DNA from 2 places in the Geobacillus sp. GHH01 genome. Region 2 is predicted to be linked to the other one. Evidence: predicted binding sites of a transcription regulator. Region 2 holds the regulator's gene; the other holds the start of a gene.
What was found. Region 2 encodes CtsR, which represses protease genes until heat stress. Its sites were predicted from a motif close to ATGGTCAATAAAGGTCAAACA; they were not measured.
Positions count from the first base shown of each region.

Region 1: the regulator CtsR is predicted to act here: its motif matches at 6,409-6,429, upstream of clpB (ATP-dependent chaperone ClpB).

Region 1 is NC_020210.1:721,292-732,020, reverse strand. It holds gene fabF (beta-ketoacyl-ACP synthase II) at 1-635, opposite strand, end outside; gene GHH_RS03710 (beta-ketoacyl-ACP synthase III) at 676-1,608, opposite strand; gene GHH_RS03705 (hypothetical protein) at 1,863-2,111, shown strand; gene GHH_RS03700 (alpha/beta fold hydrolase) at 2,276-3,016, opposite strand; gene GHH_RS03695 (YjzD family protein) at 3,150-3,338, shown strand; gene clpB (ATP-dependent chaperone ClpB) at 3,803-6,397, opposite strand; gene GHH_RS03685 (YjzC family protein) at 6,505-6,684, opposite strand; gene argF (ornithine carbamoyltransferase) at 6,878-7,816, opposite strand; gene GHH_RS03675 (carbamoyl phosphate synthase large subunit) at 7,813-10,729, opposite strand, start outside.
Region 2 is NC_020210.1:91,089-101,817, reverse strand. It holds gene radA (DNA repair protein RadA) at 1-322, opposite strand, end outside; gene clpC (ATP-dependent protease ATP-binding subunit ClpC) at 400-2,832, opposite strand; gene GHH_RS00520 (protein arginine kinase) at 2,829-3,920, opposite strand; gene GHH_RS00515 (UvrB/UvrC motif-containing protein) at 3,926-4,474, opposite strand; gene ctsR (transcriptional regulator CtsR) at 4,490-4,951, opposite strand; rRNA gene rrf (5S ribosomal RNA) at 5,216-5,332, opposite strand; rRNA gene GHH_RS00500 (23S ribosomal RNA) at 5,803-8,732, opposite strand; rRNA gene GHH_RS00495 (16S ribosomal RNA) at 9,541-10,729, opposite strand, start outside.

The DNA of each region.
Region 1 (10,729 bases), 630 kb from region 2:
TTGGTTGAAAGAGCCGTATTGGCGCAAAAACCGGCGAACGACATTTTCGTAATCGGCGCTTCCGTCCCGCCGGTGATCATGACATCGGCGTCGCCGCGCTGAATGACTTTAAACGCATCACCGATCGAGTTCGCCCCGGTCGCGCAAGCGGTCACCGTGCACGAATTGATCCCTTTCGCTCCGAGGATGATCGATACTTGCCCAGCGGCCATATCCGGGATCATCATTGGCACGAAAAACGGGCTCACTCGGCGATAACCGCGCTGCTGGAAAATCTCAAACTGCTGTTCAAACGTCTCCATGCCGCCGATGCCAGAACCAATCCAGACGCCGACCCGTTCAGCGTTGCTTTCATGAATGTCGAGATTGGCATCTTTGACCGCCATGAGCGCCGCCGCGACGGCGAATTGGGTAAATCGGTCCATCTTCCGCGCCTCGCGGCGGTCGATAAACAGCGACGGATCGAAGTCTTTCACTTCCGCCGCCACTTTCGCCGGAAAGTCGTCCGGATTGACGCGAGTGACAATGTCGATGCCGGACTGGCCGGCGATGATGTTTTTCCACGTCGTTTCTGCGTCATTCCCAAGCGGGGTGACGGCGCCTATGCCTGTCACGACGACTCGTCTTTTTTCCATCGTTTCCGTCTCTCCTTTTATTTCGATAATATACGTGCCGTTAACGGCCCCAGCGCAAAGCGATCGCGCCCCACGTCAGCCCGCCGCCGAAGCCGACCATAATGATGAGATCATCGTCATGGATTTTGCCCGCTTCCAACTCTTCTACAAGCGAAATCGGAATAGATGCGGCCGACGTGTTGCCATATCGACGGATGGTTGTCGATATTTTCTCTTCTGGCAGCTCGAGCCGCTGTCTGGCCGCTTCGACGATGCGAATGTTCGCTTGATGCGGAATGAGAAAGTCGACATCGTCTTTCGTGAGCCCGGCTTTTTCAAGCACACGCACGCTTGATTCTCCCATTTGCCGGACGGCGAACTTGAATACTTCACGGCCGTTCATGACGATATATTCGTCTTTGTATAAATGTTTTCCTCCTGTTCCGTCAGCTCCCAACTCGAAAGATAAAATCCCGCGCCCGGGCGACACCGGACCCATGACGACCGCTCCGGCGCCGTCGCCGAACAGCACCGCCGTGTTGCGGTCGGTCCAATCGGTGATTTTCGATAGTTTGTCTGCCCCCACTACTAATATATACTTGTAGGCGCCTGTGTCAATAAATTGGGCGGCCGTGACCATCCCGTACATAAACCCCGCGCAGGCAGCGCTAATATCAAGCGCAGCGGCGTTGACGGCGCCAAGCCGCTCTTGCAGCATGCAAGCGACCGACGGAAACGGACGGTCCGGGGTGACAGTGGCAACTAAAATGAGATCAATGTCCTTCGCCTCCATGCCAGCGTCTTGAAGCGCCCTTTTGGCGGCAAAATACGCCATATCGGACGTATCAATGTCATCCGCGGCGATGCGGCGCTCCTCGATCCCGGTGCGCGTTCGGATCCATTCATCCGATGTATCCATCATTTTTTCCAAATCAAAGTTGGTCAACACTTTCTCCGGCACATAGCGGCCGACCCCGATAATTCCTGCTCCCATATGGTCCATCTCCTCTTTCCCAAAATGGCGAAAAAATGCTCACGCTGACAACCAAACTTGAATGTACAATCAGTATACATCACCAATTATTATTACTTGGTACTAATTTTAGCCGAAAGAGCGTGGATGCGCAATAGAAAACGAAAGTTGAACGAGCGCTTTCCGTTCCCCTAAGGCATTTGTCCAAACCGCTTTTTCCTTTCTGCCATACAATACAAATACGAGCAACCATCGCATGAAAGGGAGGATCGCCCATGGCCAACGGCGAAGCGCAACAACGTCGCGAACGGCAAGACCATTTTTCCCGTCTAATGTTCGGATCTTTTCCTTCTCGCGCAACCGGCGAGCGCGAAGATCAAGGGAGCGGGGCAGAACCGCCTTTACTGCCGAACATCGATTTCATGAAGCTGTTTGAAAACGTCAATACGCTAGCCGACTCATGGCAACAATTAAAACCGCTCGTGAAAAAGATCACCTCGCTCGTCGACTTATTGAAAAAATAGCAGGGGCTGATCCAAAAAAGCGGTAATACCCCTATCTGAGGCAACATGGAAAAATAGACCACCTTGAAAACCCGGTACAACCAAGGGGTCAGAGGTGGTCTTTTCAATACTTGGGTGAAATTTCATCAAAAAGGAGCTTTTGAGTCAGCTCCTGCCCTTATCGTTTACGGGAGTTCATTGTATTGGCAGAAAAATTGCCCGATTTGCCGAGCCAGTTGGCGCCGTTTCTCCGGCAGCTCGTAAACGACGCGCACCCGGTTGTTTGTCGTTTTCATCCATTGTTCATATTTACGGCTATGCAAGGCGGATGGATACGGGCTCACTCCGGCCAGCTGCCAAATCGTCACCGGAACGTCATGAGGACTGAGAAAGAGGGACGGAACAGCCTCCGGCACCTCTTCTTCTTTCAAGCCATAGGCAGTCGCGATTTCCCTCACCATCCGCCGGTACACGAATGGATGTTCTTGTTCATAGTCAAGCTGGGCGCGTACGTCAAGGCAAGGGTTGATCATGGCGACGGCGCGGATTTGACTTGGCATGGCGCCAAGCAGTTGCAAGGCAACGAGCGCGCCCATTCCTTCGGCAACGATATAGATGCGCTGGTTCACAATTTCGCTTTTCAACACCGAGTAAATGAGCTGGCGCGCCAGCCGGACCGCTTTCGGACTTCCCCAATGCCGGCCGTACAAATGGGACGAAAAGACCGTATACCCACGTTTCAACCAATCTCCCAGCCATTGGCGCCGCCCCGGATGTTCGAGCCAAAAACTCGTCTGTTCGTTCACAAAATGGTCGCCGTCGCCCATTAAAAAAAGGGCAAACCCATTTGGGCGCTCCGGCACGTGAACGATGCACCATTGCTCATCGAGTTGAAAAAACCGCCGTTGTCCTGCCATCGTTTCCATTCACCCTTGTTTGGCAATGCATAATGGTACAGTATACGATATGCGCGGCCAAAAAAAACGTCCGGGTATATGCCTACGCGACAAATTGTGATAAGATAAGAAAAGGAATGACGAGAAGATGGGAGGAACAAAGATGCGCTTGTTTTGGACGTTTTTTTGGACGTTTTTGCTCGTGCAAATGGCAACGTACGTCATGGGCTCGATGCAAGGGATCGGCTATAACTTCGCAACCGGTGCTTTGCTTGGCGTCATCGTGACGATCTTAGTCTTCGTGATTGCAGCCCTGATTCCGGACGAGCCGGCCGGGGATCACCATCATTGATCATTCGCTTCATAAGACAACGCCTTGGGGTGAAAGTCCCAAGGCGTTGTTTTTTGTCATCTTTAACCGAGAATCCTCCCACTTCAACACCTATATATAGATGCAATTTGAAGCTTTAACATTTGTAGCTTTTACCGAGCATTTGATCGACTGTCGGGCGACCGAACAACGCCGCTTTCAGACCCATGTATGGGTTATGGGTCTGTGAAGCGGGTGGTTGTTCGGTCTTCCGTCACGCCTTGGCGTGACGGAGGCAAGCCTGTGGCTTGCCTTCGACAGTCGAAAAATGGACAAGCGACTTTTCCATCAAGGATATGTTAAACTTTTTCGTTGCATCTATATAGGTGTCAATGGAGGAGCATTCCATCCCTATTGATCTAGACTTGTGTTTTCCGTCCATGCTCAAACAATGCGACCAACCCGGCAGACAGGAAGCACGTCTCTCCGCGTCGGCGGCGCCCCCTTCAGCTCGTTTGCGCCGACGGACGAATGACGATCTGCCCGTTGTCAACATCGACCGTGACGGTGCTGTAATCTTTCACCCGCCCAGCGATCAGCTCTTTCGCAAGCGGCGTTTCGATTTGCTTTTGCATAAACCGTTTGAGCGGGCGGGCGCCGTATACTGGGTCGAAGCCCGCTTCGGCGATGTATTGCTTCGCCGCTTCGGTCAGCACGAGTTCGATATGCCGATCGGCCAAACGGGCCGACAGCTCGCGGGCGAACTTTTCGACGATGCCTTTCACTTCATTCATCGACAATGGTTTAAACAAGACGATATCGTCGATCCGGTTTAAAAATTCTGGGCGGAAATGGGCGCGCAGTTGGTCAAACACTTGTTTGCGCGTTTCTTCATCGATGTCGCCCTGTTTGTTTTCCAACAACAGCGGCGATCCGATGTTCGATGTCATAATGACGACCGTGTTTTTAAAGTCGACCGTCCGCCCTTGCGAATCGGTGAGCCGTCCGTCATCCAGCAGCTGCAGCAGGATGTTGAACACGTCCGGATGAGCTTTTTCGATTTCATCGAACAACAGAACGGAATACGGCTTGCGCCGCACTGCCTCGGTCAGCTGGCCGCCTTCCTCATAGCCGACATAGCCAGGCGGCGCTCCGATCAAGCGGGAGACGGCGTGTTTTTCCATATACTCGGACATGTCAAGACGGATGAGCTGCTCCTCGCTGTCAAACAGCGCCTCGGCGAGCGCTTTGGCCAGCTCCGTTTTGCCGACGCCGGTCGGTCCGAGGAACAAAAACGATCCGATCGGGCGGTTCGGGTCTTTCATGCCGGCCCGCGCCCGCAAGACGGCGTCAGCGACAAGCTCGACCGCTTCGTCTTGACCGATGACCCGTCTATGCAGCAATTCATGAAGGCGAAGCAGCTTTTCTCTCTCTCCCTCGACGAGGCGGGTGAGCGGAATGCCCGTCCAGCGTGACACGATTTCGGCAATCTCTTCTTCCGTCACTTCCTCGCGCAGCAATTTCCCTTCACTTTGCTCACTGATTTCTTGCTCGAGCTGTTTGAGTTGCTTTTCCAACTGCGGAATGCGGCCATGGCGAAGCTCCGCCGCCTTGTTTAAATCATACTCGTTTTCCGCCTCTTCCAGTTCGCGTTTTGCCCGCTCGAGCGCCTCGCGCAAACGGCGGACGCGGTCAAGCGCCTCTTTTTCTTTTTGCCATTGCGCTTTCATGGCGTTCGCCTTTTCACGCAAATCGGCAAGTTCTTTTTGCAATGCCGCAAGCCGCTCGCGGCTCGCTTCGTCCGTTTCTTTGCTTAAGGCCGCCTCTTCAATTTCAAGCTGCATGACGCGGCGCATCACTTCGTCCAGCTCCGACGGCATCGATTCCATTTCCGTCCGGATCGTCGCGCACGCTTCATCGACCAAATCGATCGCTTTGTCAGGCAAAAAGCGGTCAGAGATGTAACGGTCGGACAAAACGGCGGCCGCGACGAGCGCGCGATCGTGGATTTTCACTCCATGGTGCACTTCATACCGTTCTTTCAATCCGCGCAAAATCGAAATCGTGTCCTCGACACTCGGCTCTTGGACAAGCACTTGTTGGAAGCGGCGCTCGAGCGCCGGGTCTTTTTCGATGTATTGCCGGTACTCATCAAGCGTCGTCGCCCCGATGCAGCGCAACTCGCCGCGGGCAAGCATCGGCTTGAGCATATTGCCGGCGTCAATCGCCCCTTCCGCTCTGCCGGCGCCGACGATTGTATGCAGTTCGTCAATAAATAAAATGATGCGGCCGTCGCTTTTTTTGATTTCATTGAGCACCGCTTTCAGCCGTTCTTCAAATTCACCGCGAAACTTTGCTCCGGCGACGAGCGCGCTCATATCAAGAGCGAAAATCGTTTTGTCTTTCAGCCCTTCCGGGACGTCTTTGCGCACGATGCGTTGAGCGAGCCCTTCGACAATAGCGGTCTTCCCGACGCCCGGCTCGCCGATCAACACCGGGTTGTTTTTCGTCTTCCGCGACAAAATGCGGATGATGCGGCGAATTTCGCTGTCGCGGCCGATGACCGGGTCGATTTTTCCCGCCTTCGCCTCGGCGACAAGATCGCGCCCGTATTTGGCCAACGCTTCATAGGTTGCTTCCGGATGTGGACTCGTCACGCGTTGATTCCCCCTTACCTTTCTCACGGCTTCTACCAGTGCTTCCTCTGTCAAGCCAAACGATGCCAGTTGCCGGGCAACCGGCTCGGCGCCATGAGACAGCGCGAGCAGCACATGTTCGACCGATATGTACTCATCTTGCATTCGTTTCGCTTCGTTTTCCGCCTCCTCAAGCAGCCGCGCTAAGGCGGGCGCAACATACAGCTGCCCGTCCGCCCCATGCACTTCAGGCTTTTGGCGAAGCCGGTCTTGCAGCCAGCGGATCGCCTGAGCGCGGTCGGCGCCGCAAAGGGCAAACAGCCGCGGCGCCAAGCCGCCTTCTTGTTCGAGCAGCGCAATCAGGAGATGCTCGACATCAAGCTGTTGATGATGTCGTTCTTTGGCGAGCGACTGCGCCGCCATCAGCGCCTCTTGCAGTTTTTCCGTCAAACGGCTTGCGTCCATGCCGTTCCCTCCATTTGACCTTCTTTGACCATAAATCATTATAGCCGATCGCGAAGCACACGGCAAATCAAAAGCCACTCCATACTTGGAATGGCTTTTGTTGTACTTCACGGTTTGCGCAAATACGTCCAATGTCGATTATGGTTCGACGTTTCCGGGAACGTATCGCCGGCTTTCAGTTTCAGCTTTTTCGGGTGTTTTACATTGTCGCCCGTTTCGCCGATTTCAATGTACACGCCGTTGTTCGGCGCTTTATCCCCTGGTTTGAAATGGCGCGGTTGGCCCATTTGTTTCATCCCCCTTGCTTCGATTGCATTTGTTAGCATTCCCGGTTTTGCCGCTGTTCATAAGAAGGGAAATGATGGGGCCGCCGCACACGGAGCGTCAAGCCGTTCACAATAAAAACGTTTCTTCCTCATGGAAATCCTTTTCTTTGCAAAAAAAGAAAAAAGGAACTCCCGAAACGGGAATTCCTTTTTCCTATAGGATCGACACTAAAATCGCTTTTTGGGCATGAAGCCGGTTGCCGGCCTGCTCAAATACGACCGAGTTCGGGCCGTCCATGACGCCGGCCGTCACTTCTTCGCCGCGATGGGCCGGCAGGCAATGCAAAAAGAGGTAATCCGGCTTCGCCGCTTTGACGAGCTCTTCATTCACTTGGTACGGCTGGAACACGTTAAGCCGCTCGGCGCTTTCGCTTTCTTGGCCCATGCTCGTCCAGACATCCGTATAAATGGCATCCGCCCCCGCCACCGCTACAAGCGGGTCGTGCGTCACCACAACGGTTGCCCCGGTTTTCTCGCCGATCTGGCGCGCTGCCTCGACATATTCTGCCTTCGGCTCATAGCCTGGCGGACAGGCGATGGCGACATTCATGCCAACTTTCGCCGCGGCCACAAGCAAGGCGTTGGCGACGTTGTTGCCGTCGCCGACATAGGCGAGCTTGACGCCTTGGAACGTTTTTTTCGCCTCGTAAATCGTCAGCAAATCCGCCAGCGCCTGGCAGGGATGATCGTCGTCCGTCAAGCCGTTGATGACCGGAACGGACGCATACTCGGCCAATTCCTCGACTTTTTGATGGGCAAACGTCCGAATCATAATGACATCGACGTATTGCGACAAGACGCGCGCGGTATCCGCAATCGTTTCACCGCGGCCAAGCTGCAAATCGTTGCCGTTTAAATACATCGCCTGGCCGCCAAGCTGGATCATGCCGACTTCAAACGACACGCGCGTGCGCGTTGAGGGCTTTTCAAAAATCATCGCCATTGTTTTGCCGGAAAGCGGCGTATACGATACACCGGCTTTTTGTTTCGCTTTTAAATCGGCTGCTAGCGCCAACAAGTCCAAAATTTCTTCTGTCGAGAAATCAAGAAGCGTTAAAAAGTCTCTCCCTTTTAATGACATCACTGCATTCATGCGATCACCGCCTGTTCTGCCTGTTTTTTCTTTTCCAACCAGCCATGGATCGGCTGCACGTCAAGATGATCGACATCGAGCGCCTGCAAGAAGAGCTTCAATGTCTCACGTTCCGTGAAGACGAGCAATTGTCGGGACAACGCAGTCATTCGTTTGTTTGCCTCGTCTTCCTCTTTGCCCAAGTTGATCACCGCGAGCGCCGTGTCGCGCTTCACCCAATCGGCAAACGGGACATCTGGCACGATCACAAGCTGTTTCGCTTCGATTTCCGCGGCCAGCGTCTCATCGATGCCGCCAATCACATACATTTCATTGGCGTTTGCTTTCTTTCGCAAGTACGCGTAAAACGCTTTGTACGCCGCTTCTTCCTTCGTCGCTGCGATGCTGATGCCTTCACCGGTCGATTTCATCTCCGGTCCAACCATCGGGTCAACCCCCGGCAGCTTATGGCTCGAAAAGACCGGATACTTTAACACGGCGTACGGCATGACCGCCAATCCGCGAGCTTTTTCGTCAACGATGTCGACGAGTGATTTCCCAAGCAATAACTTTGTCGCAATTTGCGCCAATGGCACGCCGGTCGTTTTGCTGACGATCGGCACCGTCCGGCTCGCGCGCGGGTTCACTTCAAGGACGTATACATTGCCGTCCGCAATGACGTATTGAATGTTCATGATTCCTTTAAAGCCAAGTTTTTTCGCAATCCGGCCCGCATAGTCGATGATTTTCGCTTTTTCTTCGTCTGTGAGCGTCTGCGCCGGCAGCCAAGCATAGCTGTCGCCGGAGTGGACGCCGGCTTTTTCGACATGTTCAATGATGACCGGCAGCACGATGTCTATTCCATCCGTCACAATGTCCGCTTCCGCTTCTTTCCCATCCAAGTACGCGTCAATTAAAATCGGATACGTTAACTCGCCTTGCTCCACCAATGCCGCAAGCTGGACTTCATCGCGGACGATGAACATGCCGCGGCCGCCGATGACATACGACGGGCGAAGCAGCACCGGATAGCCGATTTCGGCCGCTTTGGCGGCGAGCTCCTCAGCGTCGTTCGCCATTAGGCCAGGCACGTGCGGAATGTCAAGCTCTTCAAGCAACTGATAAAAGCGGTCGCGGTCTTCGAGCTGGTCGATCATATCATAGGTGACGCCAAGCAGCGGCACACCGGCTTCTTCAAGACCTTTGACCAAATTGATCGCCGTCTGTCCGCCAAACTGAACGATGACATGCTTGATTTGTTCCGCTTCAATGACATCGAGGACGCTCTCTAACGTAAGCGGCTCAAAGTACAGGCGGTCGGCGACGGCAAAGTCGGTGCTCACGGTTTCCGGATTGTTGTTGATCATCACCGTTTCATAGCCTTCTTTTTGCAAGGCGAACACGCTATGAACGGAGCTGTAGTCAAACTCAATGCCTTGGCCGATGCGAATAGGTCCGGCTCCAATGATCAGCACTTTCTCCTTGCCGCTCGCTTTCTTCCGCTCGTCTTCGCCGAAATAGGTCGAGTAGTAATAATCCGTTTCCGAATGAAATTCGGCCGCGCACGTGTCGACCATTTTGTATGACGGCACGATGCCAAGTTCCTTCCGCTTGTTGCGCACCTCAAGCTCCGTCACGCCCCACGTTTCGGCCAAAAAGGCGTCGCTTGCCCCTTTTTCTTTCAAGAAGCGCAACGTCGGCTCATCGATCGTATCAATCGTGGTGGCTGCCGCTTGTTTTTCGAGCGCCACGAGCCGTTCGAACGAAGCAAGGAAAAAGCGGTCGATTTTCGTCCATTCGTGAATCGCTTCGACCGCCACCCCGCGGCGGAGCAGTTCCAAAATCGCGAAAAAGCGGCGGTCGTCTTTGTCGACAAGCAGCTGTTTCAGCTCGTCATCCGTTTTCGCCGAAAGCTCTGGCAAAAACAGTCCGTTGTTTTTGCCTTCGAGCGACTGCACCGCTTTTTGGAACGCCCGCTCCATATTGCGGTCGATCGCCATCACTTCCCCGGTCGCTTTCATTTGCGTACCGAGCTTCCGGTCCGCGTGCGGGAACTTGTCAAACGGCAAGCGCGGGAACTTGACGACGACGTAGTCCAAGGCCGGCTCGAAGCTGGCGTACGTCGTTTTCGTCACCGGATTGACGAGTTCCGCGAGCGTATAGCCGACCGCCAGCTTCGCCGCAATGCGGGCGATCGGGTAGCCGGTCGCTTTGGACGCGAGCGCTGACGAGCGGCTGACGCGCGGGTTGACTTCGATTAAGTAATATTGTTTGCTGTTCGGATCAAGGGCGAACTGAATGTTGCAGCCGCCGATGATCCCTAAGGCGGAAATAATTTTCACTGCTGAAGAACGAAGCATTTGGTACTCCTCATCGGTCAACGTCTGCGACGGTGCGACGACGATCGAATCGCCCGTATGGATGCCGACTGGATCGACATTTTCCATATTGCAAACCGTGATGCACGTATTCGACTGGTCGCGCATCACTTCGTATTCAATTTCTTTAAACCCGGCGACGCTCCGTTCGATCAAACATTGGCGGATCGGGCTTTCGGCGAGCCCTTTCTCCACGATCGCGAGAAACTGCTCCATGTTCTCGGCAATGCCGCCGCCCGTCCCGCCGAGCGTATACGCGGGACGAATAATGATCGGAAAACCGATTTGTTCGGCAAACGCGACCGCTTCCTCAACGCTTGTGACAATTTCGCTTTCCGGCACCGGTTCGCCAAGCTCATGCATTAACGCGCGGAACGCTTCGCGGTCTTCCCCGCGCTTGATCGCTTCAATCGGTGTTCCGAGCAGTCTCACCCCATACTTTTCAAGCACGCCGGCTTCATGCAGCTGAAACGCCAAGTTGAGCCCTGTCTGGCCGCCGAACGTGGCGAGCAGCCCGTCCGGGCGTTCTTTGGCAATAATCGCTTCGACCGCATCG
Region 2 (10,729 bases):
GCAACGTTGATTTGCCAATGCCAGGGTCGCCGCCGATCAAAACGAGCGAACCTTTGACGATTCCACCGCCCAACACGCGATCGAGCTCCGCGCTGTTCGTTTTCATGCGCGGCTCTTGCACCGCCTCCACGGCTGTAATCGGGACCGGTTTGGCCGAACCCGCCCGCTCCGAATGAAGAAATGCGCCGCGCACAGTCGGTTTCTCCTGCTCCATTTCCTCAACAAACGAATTCCATGTTTGGCATCCCGGACAGCGTCCAAGCCATTTGGCCGACTCATATCCACACTCTTGGCAAACGAACTTCGTTTTCTTCTTCGCCATCGATCTTAACCCTTTCTGTAACGTTTTCCAACGAAAAAAAGGCATGGGCAGGAAGCTGCCGCATGCCTTTTCTTCCCTCACACGACCGCCTGTTTCGACAATACGACAAACTCCCCGTCTTTGACATCCACGACGACTTTTTGCCCTTTGGCGATCGTGCCTTTTAACAATTCTTCGGACAAACGGTCTTCAACATGCTTTTGCAAGGCGCGGCGCAGCGGACGGGCACCGTATTCTGGATCGAACCCTTCGGCGGCGATTTTCTCAATGGCGGCCTCCGTCAGCTCAAGATCAATGTCTTGCTCTTTCAGCCGCTTCACGAGCGTATCGGCCATCAATCGGACGATTTGTTTCAGATGGTCTTTTTCGAGCGAATGGAAGACGATGATTTCGTCGATCCGGTTTAAAAACTCTGGACGGAATGCTTTTTTCAGCTCATCCATCACTTTGCTTTTCATATCTTTGTATTGCTGGTTCCCGTCTTGAATGTTGAAGCCAACGTACTTATTCCGTTTCAGCGCATCGGCGCCGACGTTGGATGTCATGATGATGATCGTGTTGCGGAAGTCGACCGTCCGCCCTTTCGAGTCAGTCAGCCGCCCATCTTCCAACACTTGCAGCAAAATATTGAACACGTCCGGATGCGCTTTTTCCATCTCATCTAACAGGACAACCGAATACGGCTTGCGGCGCACTTTTTCCGTCAGCTGGCCGCCTTCTTCATAACCGACATACCCCGGCGGCGACCCGATGAGCCGCGATGTCGAGTGTTTTTCCATATACTCGGACATATCGATGCGAATGAGGGCGTCTTCATCGCCAAACATCGCTTCTGCCAAGGCTCGGGCCAACTCCGTTTTCCCAACGCCGGTCGGACCAAGGAAAATGAACGAACCGATCGGGCGTTTCGGGTCTTTCAGGCCAGCACGGGCGCGGCGCACCGCTTTGGCGACCGCTTTGACCGCCTCGTCTTGGCCGACGACACGCGAATGCAAAATTTCTTCCAGCTTGAGCAGCCGCTCCGTTTCCGTCTCAGCGAGCTTCGATACTGGAATGCCGGTCCAACTCGAGACGACCGCGGCGATGTCTTCGACCGTCACTTCCAAATTTTCTTGGCCTTGTTTTTCTTTCCACGCACGTTTCGTTTCCTCCAGTTCTTCGCGCAGCCGCTGTTCCATATCGCGCAGCGATGCTGCTTTTTCAAATTCTTGGCTTTGCACGGCCGCGTCTTTTTCTTTCCGCACTTCCTCGAGCTTTTGTTCAAGTTCTTTCAATTTCGGCGGTGCGGTGAACGAACGAAGGCGCACTTTCGAGCAAGCCTCGTCGATCAAATCGATCGCCTTATCCGGCAAGAAACGGTCGGTAATGTAGCGGTCGGACAATTTGACGGCTTGCACGATCGCCTCGTCGGAAATCGAAACGCGGTGGTGCGCTTCATACCGATCGCGCAACCCTTTTAAAATTTGGATCGATTCTTCCACTGTCGGTTCATCAACGTAAATCGGCTGAAAGCGGCGTTCAAGCGCGGCGTCTTTTTCAATATATTTCCGGTATTCATCGAGCGTTGTCGCGCCGATGCATTGAAGCTCCCCGCGCGCCAACGCCGGTTTCAAGATGTTCGACGCGTCGATCGCTCCTTCTGCCCCACCGGCGCCAATTAATGTATGCAACTCATCGATGAACAAGATGATGTTGCCCGCTTGACGAATTTCATCCATCACTTTTTTCAGCCGGTCTTCAAATTCCCCCCGGTATTTCGTTCCGGCGACGACCGTCCCCATATCGAGCGTCATGACCCGCTTGTCGCGCAGCGTTTCCGGCACTTCGTTATTGACGATTTGTTGGGCTAACCCTTCAGCAATGGCCGTTTTCCCAACGCCCGGCTCGCCGATCAACACCGGATTATTTTTCGTCCGCCGGCTTAATACTTCAATGACGCGCTGAATTTCTTTACTGCGGCCGATGACCGGGTCCAGCCGTCCTTCGCGGGCAATCGCTGTCAAATCACGGGCGAGGCTGTCAAGCGTCGGAGTGCTCACATGCGACGCGCCGCCGCCATGGCCTGACATCGACTCATTGCTGCCGAGCAGCTGCAACACTTGCTGGCGCGCTTTGTTCAAGCTTACTCCCAAGTTGTTCAGCACGCGGGCGGCCACCCCTTCGCCTTCGCGGATCAACCCAAGCAAAATATGTTCTGTGCCGACGTATGAATGGCCGAGCTTCCGCGCTTCATCCATCGACAGCTCAATGACTTTTTTCGCCCGCGGTGTATAGTGGATCGTATGCGACACTTCACTGCCACGGCCGATGAGCGATTCGACTTCTTTTTGAATTTTATCTGGGCCGAGCCCAAGCGCCATGAGCGCCTTAGCCGCGATCCCCTCGCCCTCGCGGATGAGGCCGAGCAAAATATGTTCTGTGCCGATATTGTTATGGCCGAGGCGAATGGCTTCTTCCTGCGCCAGCGCCAGCACTTTTTGCGCCCGTTCCGTAAATCTGCCAAACATCATCGTTCATCACCCTCCATCTTTCTTCGTTCCTCCATCTTTAAACGCTCCCGGATCAGCGCCGCGCGGCGGACGTCCCGTTCTTCAGGGCGAAGCGCCCCGCCGGCATATTGCTGCAAAAATCCCGGCTGCGTCAAAATCATCAGCTCATTTAAAATGTTGCGCGAGATGTTCTTGATATATCCTAGATCAATCCCTAAGCGAACATCGGACAGACATTGCGCCGCTTCTTTCGATTCGATGACGCGGCAGTTGGCCAGTATGCCGTATGAACGGAACACCTTGTCTTCTAATTGTATGCCCAAAGTTTTCACTAATGCCTGACGAGCCGCTCTTTCTTGGGCGATCAGCTGCTGAACGATCGTATGCAAATCAGCAACAATGTCTTCCTCCGATTTCCCAAGCGTGATCTGGTTGGAAATTTGGAATATATTTCCCAACGCTTCACTCCCTTCACCGTATGTTCCACGGACAACAAGCCCAAGCTGGTTGATGGCAGGAATAATACGGTTAATTTGTTGCGTCAGCACAAGCGCCGGAAGATGCATCATCACCGAAGCCCGCAATCCCGTCCCGACATTGGTCGGGCAGCTCGTTAAATAACCAAGCCGCTCGTCAAAGGCATAGTTGACATACCCTTCAATCCAATCGTCCAATTCGCTCGCCGCCTCGAGAGCCTCAGCAAGCTGCAACCCCGGGAATAGGCATTGGATGCGGATATGATCCTCCTCGTTGATCATGATGCTGATTTCTTCATTTTCCGAAAGCAGACAAGCGCCAAACGGCGAATCCTCAGCCAGATGCGGACTAATTAAGTGTTTTTCTACCAATACCCGTTTTTCAATCGGCTGAAGCTCCGACATTTTCAACAACTCGAAGCGGCCTGCCCCTCCGTAAGAACGATGGGCGAACGTCCGTTCAAACAACGCGACGATTTGCATCGCTTCTTCACTGCTAAACAGCGTTGGAAAACGAAAGTCAACGATGTTGCGCGCCAGTCGGATGCGACTGCTTAAGACGATGTCCGAATCCGGCCCCTCTTGGCTCATCCACGCGCTGACCGCCGTATTGAAAAACTTCTCGAACGACATACCGCTTACATATCCCCCTCTCCGCGTCGACGCAGTTCATCCTCCAACGAGCGGATTTGGTCGCGCACCTCGGCCGCCCGCTCGAATTCCTCACGAGCGACGAGCTCCTGAAGCTTTTGTTTCAACATAGCAAGTTGCTTGCGCAAATGGAGAACGCCGCCTTTTCGCTTCGGAATTTTTCCTGAATGAGCGGTATTGCCGCTATGGAGCCGTTTCAAAATCGGCGGCAAGTAGCGTGCAAACGTCCGGTAGCAGTTAGCGCAGCCGAACCGCCCGATTTGTGTGAATTGATGGTATGTCATTTGGCACGTCTCACATTGAAGTACATCCGGGTTCGGAAACGCGTTCGCCGTCATCTCTTTCATCGGCGCTTGAAAGTTAAGAAGCCCCGCCAACAAGTTGTTGAGTGAAAAATCATCATTGCCGTAGAACGTAAACATATGGCCATGCTCTCTGGCGCATTGCTCGCAAAGATGGAACTCCGTTTTCTCTCCGTTTACAATTTTTGTAAAGTGCATCGTGGCCGGCCGCTGCTTGCATTCTTGGCAAATCAATGCCTCCCCCTCCCCCTATTTGTATTTCAGCGACGTCAGCATCGCTTTTAACATGCGGGCCCGCAGTTCGTCCCGCTCGGGCAAATCGATATATAAAACAGAACGATCCATAGCGCTTAACATAATTTTCGCTTCCCGCTCCGAAATTACCTTTTCTTCAACGAGACGTTTTACCACATCTTCAGCATTCGATTGGCTGATGCGGTGGCCGACAAGCTCGAGCAGCTGGTCAATAAGCTGTGCTTCACTCTTTGTCTTCACTTTCATAATGCGGATATACCCACCGCCACCGCGCTTGCTTTCGACGATGTACCCTCTTTCAAGGGTAAACCTCGTATTGATGACATAGTTGATCTGCGACGGAACACATTGGAATTTATTAGCGATTTCGCTTCGTTTAATTTCAACGATATCTTGGTCGCTCATATTGAGCACTTGCTTTAAATATTGCTCAATGATGTCGGAAATGTTCGGCACTCTACCTACCACCTTCCTTACAACCAAGCTGCCTGGCGATGGGCCGTCCGCTGACAAGGACACCCCACTGCCTATTCGTTGACTTTGACTATATTTGACCTTACTCTTACTATACAATGTATTACGGAAAATTTCAAGAGTGACCAAAGAAGGAAAACTAACTATAGAATATCCGTTTTTCTGGACAATAAAACGTCAAGCAGCCGAATAAATGAAAAAGCACGCCTTTTCTTCCAAGGAAAGAAAAGACGTGCTTTCCATTTTGCCTAGCAGCGACCTACTCTTGCAGGGGCGCTGGCCCCAACTACCATCGGCGCTGGAGGGCTTAACTTCCGTGTTCGGGATGGGAACGGGTGTTTCCCCTCCGCCATAGCCACTAGGCAACAATGGACAAGTCTTATTATAAGGAAAGTTGACCTGTTGTCAAGACTTTTTCATTCCCTCAAAACTAGATAACCGTGCTCAGGAAGAAGCCGCTCGCCTGCGCTTTTCGCATTGTCCAGCTCCGGCTCGCCGCCGCTCGGGGTCAAATAACCTTCGCCTTCGGGATGTGAACATCCCTGCAGGCGAAGAACATTTGCCCGTCGCGGCGACCCGCTCGCCTGCGCTTTTCACTGTCTAGTTCCGGCCGCCATCGGCTCGCGACGCTTCGGTCCTGCTGCGGCGGCGACAGCCTCCTCGCAGGCCCTCCAGCGCACCTCGCCGATAAGCGGGCGGCCTCCACTTTTCTTGCTGTCCAGTTCCAGCGCCTAGCTCTCTTCTGCCAAATAACCTTCCCCCTCGGGGTGCAAGCACCCCTGCGGGTGAAGAACATTTGGCTTCGAGAGCTAATCGCGGCGCTTCCACTTTTCTAGGTTAAGCCCTCGATCGATTAGTATCCGTCAGCTCCACGTGTCGCCACGCTTCCACCTCGGACCTATCGACCTCGTCATCTTCGAGGGATCTTACCCGCTTTGCGCGGTGGGAAATCTCATCTTGAGGGGGGCTTCACGCTTAGATGCTTTCAGCGCTTATCCCGTCCGCACATAGCTACCCAGCGGTGCCCCTGGCGGGACAACTGGTACACCAGCGGTGCGTCCATCCCGGTCCTCTCGTACTAAGGACAGCTCCTCTCAAATTTCCTCCGCCCGCGACGGATAGGGACCGAACTGTCTCACGACGTTCTGAACCCAGCTCGCGTACCGCTTTAATGGGCGAACAGCCCAACCCTTGGGACCGACTACAGCCCCAGGATGCGATGAGCCGACATCGAGGTGCCAAACCTCCCCGTCGATGTGGACTCTTGGGGGAGATCAGCCTGTTATCCCCGGGGTAGCTTTTATCCGTTGAGCGATGGCCCTTCCATGCGGAACCACCGGATCACTAAGCCCGACTTTCGTCCCTGCTCGACCTGTCCGTCTCGCAGTCAAGCTCCCTTGTGCCTTTGCACTCTCCGAATGATTTCCAACCATTCTGAGGGAACCTTTGGGCGCCTCCGTTACCTTTTGGGAGGCGACCGCCCCAGTCAAACTGCCCACCTGACACTGTCTCCCACCCCGCTAAGGGGTGCGGGTTAGAATTTCAATACCGCCAGGGTGGTATCCCACCGCCGCCTCCACCGAAGCTGGCGCTCCGGCTTCCCAGGCTCCCACCTATCCTGTACAAGCGATACCAAAATTCCATATCAGGCTGCAGTAAAGCTCCACGGGGTCTTTCCGTCCTGTCGCGGGTAACCTGCATCTTCACAGGTAGTATAATTTCACCGGGTCTCTCGTTGAGACAGCGCCCAAGTCGTTACACCTTTCGTGCGGGTCGGAACTTACCCGACAAGGAATTTCGCTACCTTAGGACCGTTATAGTTACGGCCGCCGTTTACTGGGGCTTCGGTTCGCACCTTCGCTTCCGCTAAGCGCTCCCCTTAACCTTCCAGCACCGGGCAGGTGTCAGCCCCTATACGTCGCCTTTCGGCTTCGCAGAGACCTGTGTTTTTGATAAACAGTCGCTTGGGCCTTTTCACTGCGGCTCTTCAGGGCTCTTCACCCCAAAGAGCACCCCTTCTCCCGAAGTTACGGGGTCATTTTGCCGAGTTCCTTAACGAGAGTTCTCCCGCGCGCCTTAGGATTCTCTCCTCGCCTACCTGTGTCGGTTTGCGGTACGGGCACCTCTTCCCTCGCTAGAGGCTTTTCTTGGCAGTGTGAAATCGGGGACTTCCGGATCACTCCGTCGCCGTCACCGCTTGGCCTTATGATCCGCGGATTTGCCTGCGGATCAGCCTCACGGCTTGGACAGGCTCTTCCAGCCGCCTGCTCGCCCTATCCTCCTGCGTCCCCCCATCGCTCAAACGGGAAGAAGGTGGTACAGGAATCTCAACCTGTTGTCCATCACCTACGCCTTTCGGCCTCGGCTTAGGTCCCGACTAACCCTGAGCGGACGAACCTTCCTCAGGAACCCTTAGGCTTTCGGCGCAGAGGATTCTCACCTCTGTTTTCGCTACTCATACCGGCATTCTCACTTCTAAGCGCTCCACCAGTCCTTCCGGTCTGGCTTCTCTGCCCTTAGAACGCTCCCCTACCGATGACCAACGGTCATCCCGCAGCTTCGGCGGCACGTTTAGCCCCGGTACATTTTCGGCGCAGAGTCACTCGACCAGTGAGCTATTACGCACTCTTTAAATGGTGGCTGCTTCTAAGCCAACATCCTGGTTGTCTCGGCAACTCCACATCCTTTTCCACTGAACGTGCACTTCGGGGCCTTAGCTGGCGGTCTGGGCTGTTCCCCTCTCGACCACGGATCTTATCACTCGCAGTCTGACTCCCGGGCATAAGTCGTTGGCATTCGGAGTTTGACTGGGTTCGGTAACCCGGTTTGGGCCCCTAGCCCAATCAGTGCTCTACCTCCAAGACTCCTAAACCCGAGGCTAGCCCTAAAGCTATTTCGGGGAGAACCAGCTATCTCCAAGTTCGATTGGCATTTCACCCCTACCCACACCTCATCCCCGCACTTTTCAACGTGCGTGGGTTCGGGCCTCCAGCCGGTGTTACCCGGCCTTCACCCTGGACATGGGTAGATCACCTGGTTTCGGGTCGACGACGACGTACTCACACGCCCTGTTCAGACTCGCTTTCGCTGCGGCTCCGCCTCTCCGGCTTAACCTCGCACGCCATCGTCACTCGCCGGTTCATTCTACAAAAGGCACGCCATCACCCATCAACGGGCTCTGACTACTTGTAGGCACACGGTTTCAGGTTCTCTTTCACTCCCCTCCCGGGGTGCTTTTCACCTTTCCCTCACGGTACTGGTGCACTATCGGTCACTAGGGAGTATTTAGCCTTGGGAGATGGTCCTCCCTGCTTCCGACGGGATTCCTCGTGTCCCGCCGTACTCAGGATCCGCTCGGGAGGGAACGAAGTTTCGACTACAGGGCTCTCACCTTCTCTGGCCGGCCGTTCCAGACCGGTTCGTCTACCCCGTTCCTTTCTTACTCCCATCGTGAGCGGTCCTACAACCCCAAGAGGACACGCCTCTTGGTTTGGGCTGTTCCCGTTTCGCTCGCCGCTACTCAGGGAATCGCGTTTGCTTTCTTCTCCTCCGGGTACTAAGATGTTTCAGTTCCCCGGGTGTGCCCTCCATGCCCTATGGATTCAGGCATGGATACTGCCCCATTACGGACAGTGGGTTCCCCCATTCGGACATCTCCGGATCAACGCTTGCTTACAGCTCCCCGAAGCGTTTCGGCGTTTGCCCCGTCCTTCATCGGCTCCTAGTGCCAAGGCATCCACCGTGCGCCCTTTCTAGCTTAACCTATTGCGCTCTCGGCTTCTTCCTTTGCTTTATCGGTTATCTAGTTTTCAAGGAACGAGACTGCTTCTTGAATTTGCTTCTCTGCAGTCTTGCATCGAGGAATCCTGCTTCCTCGAATCTGCTAGAAGACGCAGATGCAAAGTAGCTCCTTTGAATTCGCTTCTTTGCAGCTTTGCGCCGAGGAATCCAGCTTCCTTGAACCTGCTGGAAGACGAAGGCGCAAAGTAGCTCCTTTGAATTCGCTTCTTCGCTGGTTTGCATCGAGGAATTCGGCTTCTCCGAATCCGCTTGTAGACGCAGACGCAAACGAGACTACTTCATTGAATTCACTTCTCTGCAGTCTTGTGCCGAGGAATCTTGCTTCCCTGAACCTGCTAGCAGACGCAGGCACAGGCGCTTTTGAAGGAACTTTTCATTCCTTCAAAACTGAACGAAGCGACTGCCTTGAGTCTGCTTCCTTGCAGCTTTGCGCCGAGGAATCCAGCTTCTCTGAATTCACTTGTAGACGCAAAGCGACTTCTTTGAACAAACTTCCTTGCGGCTTTGTGCCGAGGAATCTTGCTTCCCTGAACCTGCTAGCAGACGCAGGCACAGGCGCTTTTGAAGGAATTTCTCATTCCCTCAAAACCGAACGAAACGAAAGCGCTGTGTATCGACAGTTGGCCATTGCGGCCTCCGCTTTTCGGATTGTCTAGCTCCGGCCGCCATCGGCTCGCGACGCTTCGGTCCTGCTGCGGCGGGCTAAGCCCGCTCGCAGGCCCTCCAGCGCACCTCGCCGATAGGCGGGCGACCTCCGCTTTTCTCCTTAGAAAGGAGGTGATCCAGCCGCACCTTCCGGTACGGCTACCTTGTTACGACTTCACCCCAATCACTTGCCCCACCTTCGGCGGCTGGCTCCCTTGCGGGTTGCCTCACCGACTTCGGGTGTTGCAAGCTCTCGTGGTGTGACGGGCGGTGTGTACAAGGCCCGGGAACGTATTCACCGCGGCATGCTGATCCGCGATTACTAGCGATTCCGGCTTCATGCAGGCGAGTTGCAGCCTGCAATCCGAACTGAGAGCGGCTTTTTGGGATTCGCTCCCCCTCGCGGGTTCGCAGCCCTTTGTACCGCCCATTGTAGCACGTGTGTAGCCCAGGTCATAAGGGGCATGATGATTTGACGTCATCCCCACCTTCCTCCGACTTGTCGCCGGCAGTCCCTCTAGAGTGCCCAACTGAATGCTGGCAACTAGAGGCGAGGGTTGCGCTCGTTGCGGGACTTAACCCAACATCTCACGACACGAGCTGACGACAACCATGCACCACCTGTCACCCTGTCCCCCCGAAGGGGGAACGCCCAATCTCTTGGGTTGTCAGGGGATGTCAAGACCTGGTAAGGTTCTTCGCGTTGCTTCGAATTAAACCACATGCTCCACCGCTTGTGCGGGCCCCCGTCAATTCCTTTGAGTTTCAGCCTTGCGGCCGTACTCCCCAGGCGGAGTGCTTATCGCGTTAGCTGCAGCACTAAAGGGTGTGACCCCTCTAACACTTAGCACTCATCGTTTACGGCGTGGACTACCAGGGTATCTAATCCTGTTTGCTCCCCACGCTTTCGCGCCTCAGCGTCAGTTGCAGGCCAGAGAGCCGCCTTCGCCACTGGTGTTCCTCCACATCTCTACGCATTTCACCGCTACACGTGGAATTCCGCTCTCCTCTCCTGCACTCAAGTCCCCCAGTTTCCAATGACCCTCCACGGTTGAGCCGTGGGCTTTCACATCAGACTTAAGGGACCGCCTGCGCGCGCTTTACGCCCAATAATTCCGGACAACGCTCGCCCCCTACGTATTACCGCGGCTGCTGGCACGTAGTTAGCCGGGGCTTTCTCGTGAGGTACCGTCACCGCGCCGCCCTCTTCGAACGGCGCCCCTTCGTCCCTCACAACAGAGCTTTACGACCCGAAGGCCTTCTTCGCTCACGCGGCGTCGCTCCGTCAGGCTTTCGCCCATTGCGGAAGATTCC